Regions from separate parts of the Propionimicrobium sp. BV2F7 genome, predicted to be linked through region 2. Evidence: predicted binding sites of a transcription regulator. Region 2 holds the regulator's gene; the other holds the start of a gene.
The links. Region 2 encodes HrcA, which represses chaperone genes, less so after heat shock. Its sites were predicted from a motif close to TTGGCACTCGNNNNNNNCGAGTGCCAA; they were not measured.
Positions count from the first base shown of each region.

Region 1 (5,084 bases), on a different contig from region 2:
GGCTACGACGAAGGCGGTCAGCTCACCGAGAAGGTGCGTCGCAAGCCGTTCAGCGTCATCTTGTTCGACGAGATAGAGAAGGCTCACCCGGACATCTTCAACTCTCTGTTGCAGATTCTGGACGAGGGTCGCCTGACCGACGCCCAGGGCAGGGTAGTGGACTTCAAGAACACCGTCATTGTAATGACCACTAACCTTGGCACGAAGGACATTAGCCGTTCGGTTAGCCTCGGATTCTCGAACTCGGGTAAGGCCGGAAACGACTACGAGACCATGAAGAGCAAGGTCAACGAGGAACTGAAACAGCACTTCCGCCCCGAGTTCCTGAACCGCGTCGACGAGGTCGTCGTATTCCACCAGCTGACCGAGGAAGAGATCGCTAATATCGTCTCCTTGATGGTTGGGCAGGTGGAGAAGCGCCTCGCCGAGCGGGACATGGGTATCGAACTGACCCCGGCGGCAAGCAAGTTGATCGCCGAGATCGGGTACGATCCGCTGCTGGGCGCTCGTCCGTTGCGTCGAGCAATTCAGAGCAAGATCGAGGACCCGATCGCCGAGCAGATTTTGTTCGGCGAGGTGAAGGCCGGCTCTATCGTCGTGGTGGACGTCGCAGAGGGTGCCGACAAGGATTCGGCGGAGCCGTTCGTGTTCCGCACGGCACCGAAGCTCGAGGAAATCGATCACCTGCCTGAGAACACCGAAAACTAGGCACAAGCCAAAAGCGCCCGGCAATTAGCCGGGCGCTTTTTGTTAGGTGCTTCGTCCGCGAAGCGGTCGCCTGACGAGCGAAGCCAAGTGCCGTTAACCATGGCGATAAGATCGCGAAACAATTTCTGAACCTTTGTTTGGGACCTTGGGTGTGACCGATTCAACTCAAGGAAGAAGAAAATGTCTGGCCGCTCATCCCGCTATCTCTCGGGCCGGCGCTCCTGTTTGTTGCCGGTCTTTGCTGCAAGGAAGCGTGACTAACAATTAAAAAATAGATCTCGCCTCCAGGTGGGGAGGCGAGATCTAATATGTCTTTATTTTCCGATCGAGGTCAGGAACGCGCAGCCTTCACCGACCGCTTTCACTTCCTCGTTGGCTGCAATGAATACCGCCTGTCCCTTGTCCAGACGGGTCTGGTCCTCGCCGCTGGTCAGCAACATGCTGCCGTCTATGGCAAGTAGGATGCGGGCGCTGGAGATCGCCGGCAGCTCTATCGCAAGCCCATTCGGGTTAATCCTCCAAACGCAGTAGGAGGAGTCCGGGTAGTCGTAGGTTTCGACGCCTTCGCGCACGTAGGAAGGCGCCAGCACCTTCGCCGGATCAGACTTGAAAGTAACCACTTGCACCAGCGCGTCGACGTCGATGTGCTTGTGGGTAAGGCCGCCACGCAGCACATTGTCCGAGCTTGCCATGACCTCAACGCCCGAGCCGTTCAGATATGCGTGCATGGTTCCGGGGGAGACATGCAGCGCCTCGCCCGGCTTCAGGTGTCTGCGGTTTAGCAGCAGGGCAGCCAGCAGGCTCGGGTCGCCGGGGAAGTGCTCGTCGAGCATGACTGTGGTGCGGGCGAATTCGCCAACCTTGCCCGCATCGGCCACGTGCTTGATGGCCGCCGAGACAACCTCGTTTACGATCCATTTGCGCTTTTCGTCGATGCTCAGTGCGTCCAGGAAAACCTCTTCTAGGGCTGCGCTGCCCCTGCGGTGTTCCAGCGGCCCGATGACGGAATCAAGCTCAGGGATACGGCAAATCTCGTTGAACAACCGATAGCTTTCGGCGGGGTCGCGAAAGCCCACTAGAGCGTCGAATGGGGTCAGCGCGACGATCAGCTCCGGCTTGGGTCGGGGGTCTTTGAAGGTGCGTCGGGGGTCGTCGATGGGTATGCCGGAGGCATTCTCGCGCTCGAACCCAGCCTTGGCGTCATCGGCGTTGGGGTGTGCCTGAAGGCTTAGCGGTACGGAGGCGGAGAGGATTTTGACTAGGTAGGGCAGCTCGTTGCCGAACTCGTCGCGGATCTTATTCCCGAGAAGGCCTGGGTTATTAGCCAGGTAAGTGCGCAGGTCGCTGGTTTTGCCGTCGACGGTAATCTGGGTTGGCGACGACGGGTGCGTCCCCAGCCAGTATTCTGCGTCGGGCTGATCAGTGACTGGATTGCCAAGAAGGTTGGCGATGAAGTCGGTCGAGCCCCAATCGTAGTGCCGGATAGTTCCGACAATTCGCTGCATCGGTGCGCTGCCTCCTCGACGTTATTTTTAGATTAGCAATCAATGAGTATTGCACGCTTAGTTGTGTTGTCACCAAAAGCGTCGGTTTAAAGTTCCATAAAAATCAAAAATCTATTGAGTTTTCCGCGTGACTTCTGCGGCACCCGAACCTGTGTAGATAAACAAGGTAACACCAAACGGCGCGTATTGCTTGTTGGTGGGGCCTGGAATTACACCATTGTTATTAACTGGCTACAATGGGGGCTATGAGTACGCAGGTATATGAAGAGGTGACGGCCGAGCTGAGCGCTAGGGACGCCGCAATCCTCGATTTCGAGGGTTCTTGGTGGACGTCTAAGCTGCCTAAAGATCAGGCCATCCGCGATAAATTCGACATGTCTACGACTCGCTATTACCAGATTCTTAACTCGCTGATCGACAAACCGGCCGCGCTGGTGCACGACCCGATGTTGGTCAAGAGGCTGCGCAGGCTTCGTGAGAGCAGGCAGCGTAATCGTTCGGCTTCTAGGTTGCGCACCCGATAACCTATGGTTCAACTGTGAAATCCCGGCTTCCGAGCCGGGTTTTTTGCACTCTAGGGGTTAGAGTGCTAAAAATGAATTAGCACTCTAAAGGATAGAGTGCCACCTAAGTTCTTGAGATAGCTGAGGCCGAAGGGCCGTCCGTCGCGGGCAGCTTTCAAGGGCGCGATGAAAGACATTTACAACTTGCAGGGCAATCCTGTGAACCGGAGGAATGCCGGATACTATGGCAAAGCTAATTGAATTTGATAGCGAGGCGCGCAAGGGCCTTGAAAAGGGCATGAACACCCTTGCAGACGCCGTTAAGGTAACGCTTGGCCCGAAGGGTCGCAACGTCGTCCTGGAGAAGTCGTGGGGTGCCCCCACCATTACCAACGACGGTGTTTCGATCGCTAAGGAGATCGAGCTGGCCGATCCGTTCGAGAAGATCGGCGCTGAACTGGTCAAGGAGGTCGCCAAGAAGACCGACGACGTCGCTGGCGACGGCACCACGACCGCAACTGTTATCGCCCAGGCGATGGTCCGCGAGGGCCTGCGCAATGTTACTGCTGGCGCGAACCCGATTGAGCTGAAGCGCGGCATCGAGAAGGCTGTTGCTGCTGTCTCCGAGAAGCTCGAGGCTATGGCCACCGAGATCGACTCCAAGGACCAGATCGCTCAGACCGCATCCATTTCGGCTGGCGACCCTGACGTTGGCGAGAAAATCGCCGAGGCCATGGACAAGGTTGGCAAGGAAGGCGTCATCACCGTTGACGAGTCCAACACCTTCGGCCTCGACCTTGAATTCACCGAGGGCATGAACTTCGATAAGGGCTACATTTCGGGCTACTTCGTAACCGACGCTGAGCGTCAGGAAGCAGTTCTGGACGACCCGTACGTCCTGCTGGTTGACGGCAAGGTTTCTTCTCTGAAGGATCTGCTGCCGATCCTCGAGAAGGTTCAGCAGTCCGGCCGTTCGCTGCTGGTTATCGCTGAGGACGTCGACGGTGAGGCGCTGGCTGGCCTGGTGGTTAACAAGCTGCGTGGCACCCTGAAGTCTGTCGCCGTTAAGGCTCCTGGCTTCGGCGACCGCCGCAAGGCAATCCTGGCTGACATCGCCGTTCTGACCGGTGGCCAGGTCATCAGTGAGACCGTTGGCCTCAGCCTCGAGACCGCCGACCTGAGCCTGCTCGGCACCGCCAAGTCGGTGACCGTCACCAAGGACGCCACCACCATCGTTGATGGCGCTGGCGACAAGGAGCAGATCGAGGGCCGCGTAAAGCAGATCCAGGCCGAGATCGAGAACACCGATTCCGATTACGACCGCGAGAAGCTGCAGGAGCGTCTGTCCAAGCTGGCCGGTGGCGTTGCCGTCATCAAGGTTGGCGCTGCTACTGAGGTCGAGATGAAGGAGCGCAAGCACCGCATCGAGGACGCCGTCCGCAACGCTAAGGCTGCTGTTGAAGAGGGTGTTCTGCCTGGCGGCGGTGTTGCTCTGGTTCAGGCGACCAAGGACATCAAGCTCGACGGTCTGACTGACGACGAGCAGATTGGTGCACAGATTGTTCTGTCTGCAGCAGCTGCTCCGCTGAAGCAGATCGCGGTTAACGCTGGCTATGAGGGTGGCGTCATCGCTGAGAAGGTACGCAACCTTCCTGCTGGCGAGGGCCTGAACGCCGCTACTGGCGAGTACGTCAACATGACCAAGGCCGGCATCCTGGATCCGACGAAGGTCACCCGCTCGGCTCTGCAGAACGCCGCCTCGATTGCTGGTCTGTTCCTGACTACCGAGGCCGTTATTGCCGACAAGCCTGAGAAGGTAACCATGGATCCTGCTGCTGCAGGCGACATGGGCGGCATGTACTAAACCTGCTGCTAAAAGCTATTGGAAGAGCCGCGGGGCAGCTGCCCCGCGGCTCTTATGTTTCCTGGCGTGAATTTTAGGCGACTATATCGGGAACCAAAAGGCTCGTAGTTGAGCTTTTTGGTTCCCGTTGATCATGAATCTGTTACTAAAAAAATTTATCGTTTCGCATCCAGCGAATTGGATTCGAGATCGAGTTATTGAGCTGAATGTTTGACTTCGAAATGCTGGGGTAATACCCAAAATGCTTCTTTTAAAGGCTCCTCGAAATGGGCAATTACGTTTTTATCTTGAAACAAGCCGCCTGAAGTACTATCTTTATCTACGCGCGTAGACAATGCGTGTGGAAATATTCTCGATGAGGAGATAACTATGAGCTCATTGACTCAGTCTGAGCAGAAAAAAGCTGGTCTGCACTTTCAAAGACAGGTTGCGGTTTTATCTGGAGCCGGAATGTTCCTTGACGGTTTTGACGTATCGGTTATTGCGGTAGCGCTTCCTGGTCTC
Region 1 is NZ_AZIS01000005.1:250,364-255,447, forward strand. It holds gene HMPREF1255_RS07575 (ATP-dependent Clp protease ATP-binding subunit) at 1-708, shown strand, start outside; gene manA (mannose-6-phosphate isomerase, class I) at 1,023-2,213, opposite strand; gene HMPREF1255_RS07585 (DUF3263 domain-containing protein) at 2,450-2,737, shown strand; gene groL (chaperonin GroEL) at 2,961-4,580, shown strand; gene HMPREF1255_RS07595 (MFS transporter) at 4,950-5,084, shown strand, end outside.
Region 1: groL (chaperonin GroEL) is a predicted target of HrcA. The motif match lies at 2,814-2,840, and genes of this name have one in related genera.

Region 2 (5,084 bases):
ATTGGCTAATGACATTCACATCGGAGAGGTCCGCCAAGGGATAAACCTTGGCCCGCTCTTTCCGACATCGGTTTCGGCGAGCCATGACAAAAAGTATCCGGAGACCATGTTCACCAGCATGCTCGAAGAACTAGGTAAACGTGGCAGCCCCTACCTGTGCCTGGCCGGCGACATAACTAATTCTGGTAAGCAAGCTGAGGCCGTCCGATTCCGTGATCTTGTTGACGGGTATGGAACGCAAAACGACGATTGGATGGCGGTACGGGGCAACCACGATTTCCCCAAACATGACGACCCATTTGGCAGCCGAATCGCCGTATTTCAAAAAATGCAGCTTGCAGACCACCCTAGCGGGCTTCGAATCATAGGCATAGACACGACCTACAAGTCTGGTGGCGGAAGAATATGCGCTGACCAATTCGCTCAAATCAGCGATGTGCTACGAAACGACCCAGACCGACCAACGCTGTCCATGAGTCACCACCCAGTGACGAAAGATTCGGTTAATTCATGGCCCGCAGGCCAGACGTTCATGCTTCGCAAACGCGACAGGTTGGAACTGCAAAAGCTGCATGTGAAGGCACCGGGAGTGTTCTTGCACTTCTCTGGGCACACACACAGGATGCGCAGGAACAAGCCTGATTTGTTTGGTGCTCACACCGAATACCTAGAAAATGCTGCAGTAGCCGCATACCCAGGTGGCTATTCGCTCCTCCACCTTTACGAGGGTGGATACATATTGAACTTCTGGCGTACTTCCACACCCCGGGCTCTTGACTGGACGTACAGGAGCCGCTGGCAGATGATGGGCATCGGCCCTCACCTGACCGTCGGCACGGTAGACGACCGTAATCACGTAGTATTTGCCGATCTTTCTGGCCTAGAACCGTACGGCGAAATACCGGAGGAGCTGAGAGTCTAAGCCGCGCCGAGTTGGCTGAGTATTTGTAGCTGGCTTAGCGCGACAAGGCCTGCAGTCGAGGTACGCAGAACCTGTTCTCCAAGACCGACCAGCTTCCCGCCTGCGCTCTCAAATTGCTCGACCTCTTCGGGGCTGATGCCGCCTTCGGGGCCTATAACAAAAAGAATCTCACCAGATTTTGGCAGTTCGATTTCCGACAAGCCAGTTTTTGAGTCTTCGTGCAGAATTAATGCGCAGTCTGCCTCAGAAATCCTTTTTGCGATCTGCGCAGCATCCGCGTAGCTGATTTCAGGAATCACTAGCCGCCTGGACTGTTTGCTGGCCTCGCGAACCGTAGACTGCCACTTCGCAATGCCCTTGTCGGCTTTCTTCTCCCACCTGACAACCGATCTAAAGGCCTGCCAGGCAATGATCTCATCGACTCCAAGCTCAGTTAGTGCCTCGATGGCAATATCTGAGCGCGGGCCCTTCGCCAGCCCCTGAACCGCGGTCCAGCGAATTGGCCGCTGCGGGGCTTGGAGAACGTTTCCGACACGAACGGAAAAAACATTTTTACCGGTCTCGATTACCTCGCCCCAGATCCCGTGCCCCAGACCGTCCGCGAGTAACACGCTCTCGCCTACACGCAGCCTCTTTACTGAAACTGCATGCCTGCCTTCTGAGCCAGCAACGTTAACCACGTCGCCGACGCATTTGTCGGCGACTTCGGCGATGAATAGTGGTTCAGTCACGGAAAGCGTCTTTTAGTCGTTCGAAAAAGCCTTTATCATGGCTAATTTCGGCTTTTAGCTCCGTTTCGTTTCGCTCTTCCGCCAGCTCAGCAAGCAATTCCCGCTGCCTGTCAGTGAGCTTAGTAGGCGTGACGACGTTGAAGATAACGATCAGATTGCCTCGCTGTCCACCACGACGACCGTCGTTCAAGCTAGGAACTCCTTTTCCGCGCACAGTGACGCGGGTTCCGGTTTGGGTTCCTTCCGGAACGTCTATCTGAACAGTCGAATCGTTCGGGTCGCAGTCGTCGCGCTCGGACTCCAACGTGCCCAAATCGATCTTTGCCCCCAGCGCTGCAGCAGTCATCGGAAGGTTCATGTACGTTTCGAGGTCTTGGCCCACTCTGCGGAAACGTTCGTGGGGCCTAACTCTGATTTCTACGAAAAGATCGCCTGCAGGGCCGGCACCCTCTCCAATCTCTCCTTGCCCCTGGAGCCTTATCCTGTTGCCGGTGTCGACGCCAGCAGGAACCTTGACGTTCAGCGTGCGGCGTTCATTTACCCTGCCGTGGCCGGCGCAATCTGGGCATGGGTTTTTAATGACTGTCCCGTACCCCTGACAAGCTGGGCAAGCCTGAGTGGTTCTGATCTCGCCCAACAAAGAACGCTGGCTTACGGTTACGTCACCGCGGCCGTTGCATTGGGTACACGTCACTGGATCGCTGCCGTCAGCGGAGCCTGCACCATGACAGTTCTGGCATGCGACAAAAGTGTTGATCGTCAACTCCGAAGTGACGCCGAAGACTGCCTCGGAAAGCTCCAGCTCAAGTCTAGCGAGAAGATCCTTGCCACGCTGAACGCGAGACCGCGGCCCTCTCGACCCGCCGAAGTCTCCACCGAACATGGCGCCGAACAAGTCGCCAATGTCGAACCCTTGCGAGCTGAATCCGCCAAAACCGCCCATGCCGCCGTCAAATCCGCCGCTCATCGGATCGCCACCACGGTCGTAGATAGCGCGCTTATTTTCGTCGCTTAAGACGGCATAAGCCTCGTTTACAGCCTTGAATTTATCCTCGGCATCAGGTGAATCATTGACGTCGGGGTGGTACTGACGTGCCTTGCGGCGAAAAGCCTTTTTGATTTGTTCCGCGCTGGCGTCTCGAGGCACGCCAAGCGTCTCGTAGTAATCACTCATTACTTTTGAAATTAACCTTCAGATAGAAAACGACCGACGTAATTGGCGACGGCTCGAACGGCCGCCATTGCTGATGGATAATCCATCCGAGTTGGCCCAACGACTCCCAACCTCGCATATGCATCGGCTGGACTGCCATAAGAACTCGCGACTAAGGATGTGGCCTGTAGCGGCTCGTAGCTGTTCTCCTGGCCTATTCGAACAGCAACCTGGCCCGGTTCGGTAGCCGTCTCTGAGAGCAGCTTCAACAAAACCACCTGCTCTTCAAGCGCCTCGATGACCTGCACCATCATCGGCATGTAATCCGCTCCATACCTAGTCAAGTTGGGGAAGCCTGCAACCACTACCTCGCTATTCGGATTAGACTGCGCGATGTCCACTACAGCATCCGTGAGGGCAGCAAACACCTCGTCCTTTTCATATAGTTCGTGTTCGGAGAGCGTGGCTGCGGCCTGATCCAAAGATTGATCAGCAGACAGCTTGTTGAAGACTTTCCTTAGCTCTTCGAGATCTTCTGGAGCAGTGCTGGCCTGGACCATCCGTTGTTCCACGATCCCAACAGAGTCGATGAGGATGACCATCACCTTGGATGTGCTCAACTGAACGAATTCAATATGCCTGACCGTTGCCTGATCGCTGATCGGGTACTGGACTATTGCAACTTGTCTGGTGAACTGAGCCAAAAGCCTCACAGTTCTATGCACAATATCGTCGATGTCGGCCGAGCCGGCCATGAAGGTTTCGATGGCTTTTCGCTCGGCTGGCGATAGCGGTTTGATATCGGCTAGTTTATCGACAAACAACCGGTAGCCTTTATCGGTTGGAATACGGCCCGCGCTGGTGTGCGGTTGGGCCAGATATCCCTCTTCCTCAAGGGCTGCCATATCGTTGCGAACCGTTGCCGGGGAGACATCTAAGCTGTGTCTTTCCACCAAAGCCTTAGACCCCACCGGCTCGTGCATAGAGACATAGTCGGTGACGATCGCTCGCAGCACCTTTAGTCTACGGTCGTTAAGCATCGTCACCCTCTCTCATCGAAGCATAACTAATTTTCTAGCACTCGAATGCTCAGAGTGCTAGTTTAGCTCAGTTTTTCGGTATTTCTAGCGAGCTCTTTTCGAGATCGTTTTTATTTGTCGAGATTGGGCTTCCACGCATCAATAATCTGCTGCAAACGCTCCACGTTCGAACCAGAGAAAATGATAGAAGCATCGCCGCTAGCATCGTACGGGGATCCGTCCATCTTCAGGATCTCGCCGCCAATCTCTTGGAGCATCAGCTGGCCCGGCAGGTGGTCCCAAGGCTTCGGTGACGTGTACAGGAAGTAGTCAATCGATCCCTCTAGCAAATCTGCGTAGTCGACTCCTGCGCAATTATTTGTCGTGGTAGTGGGTTCGAGTTTGCCCTCAGCGTCGTAGCCCTGAAGATTCTTCCTGGAGGTTCCCCCAAGGGCAACACCAGTACGCTCAATTGGGCTCAATCTCTGCCCATTAAGAAATACCCCGTTGCCGCGCTCTGCGACGTATGCCTTCCGGAACATCGGCAACCAAATCCACGACCTCGAAAGCTGGCCATTCTTAAGTTCGGCCAGCATCACCGCGTGTTTATCGCTACCCCGAACATAGTTTCCGGTGCCGTCGATGGGATCGATGGTGAATGCATGATCTGCCTCTAGCAGCCCATCCGGAAGAGAAGGGTCCTTGAAGGTTGCCTCTTCGCCAACGATCAGGGCATCCGGGTAAGCCTCGCGGAGCGCCTTAGTGATCTCCACCTCCGACTCCCTGTCGGCGACAGTGACATAATCGCCCGGCTTCTTTTCGAATATTTGGTCGTCACTAAGGTTGCGAAACCTCGGCGTGATCACTTCTGCCGCTACCGACCTCAGCATCTGAAGTATCTGATCGGTCTGCATCATTCACGTCCTTATCTGAAAATTGTTCTTTTTTGGTCTGCGGAATGCTTCTGTCTTTTTTGAAAATTTTGTCCGGTTTCGGAAGCTTGATCTTGTCGAAGTCTGGATTATGGAAGAGCGGAGACTCCTGGTCTGCAGCAACCAATACCGCGATAGACCATGGCTCTACCGTGTAGTTACCCTCGATGGGCATTGCCATACTAGGCACCCAGAAGTTACTCACCTCTTCGGCCCAATCTCCAGTGTCAATGATGTTAAACCACTTCAGCTGAGGACGGTTTGGATCGGGTTCTTCCGGTAAATCGAAATCGACGTTCGAGTCGCTCATGTTGAGCATAAATAGGT
Region 2 is NZ_AZIS01000003.1:96,467-101,550, reverse strand. It holds gene HMPREF1255_RS01485 (metallophosphoesterase) at 1-922, shown strand, start outside; gene HMPREF1255_RS01480 (16S rRNA (uracil(1498)-N(3))-methyltransferase) at 919-1,653, opposite strand; gene dnaJ (molecular chaperone DnaJ) at 1,646-2,827, opposite strand; gene hrcA (heat-inducible transcriptional repressor HrcA) at 2,839-3,846, opposite strand; gene HMPREF1255_RS01465 (inositol monophosphatase) at 3,957-4,739, opposite strand; gene HMPREF1255_RS01460 (alpha-amylase family glycosyl hydrolase) at 4,663-5,084, opposite strand, start outside.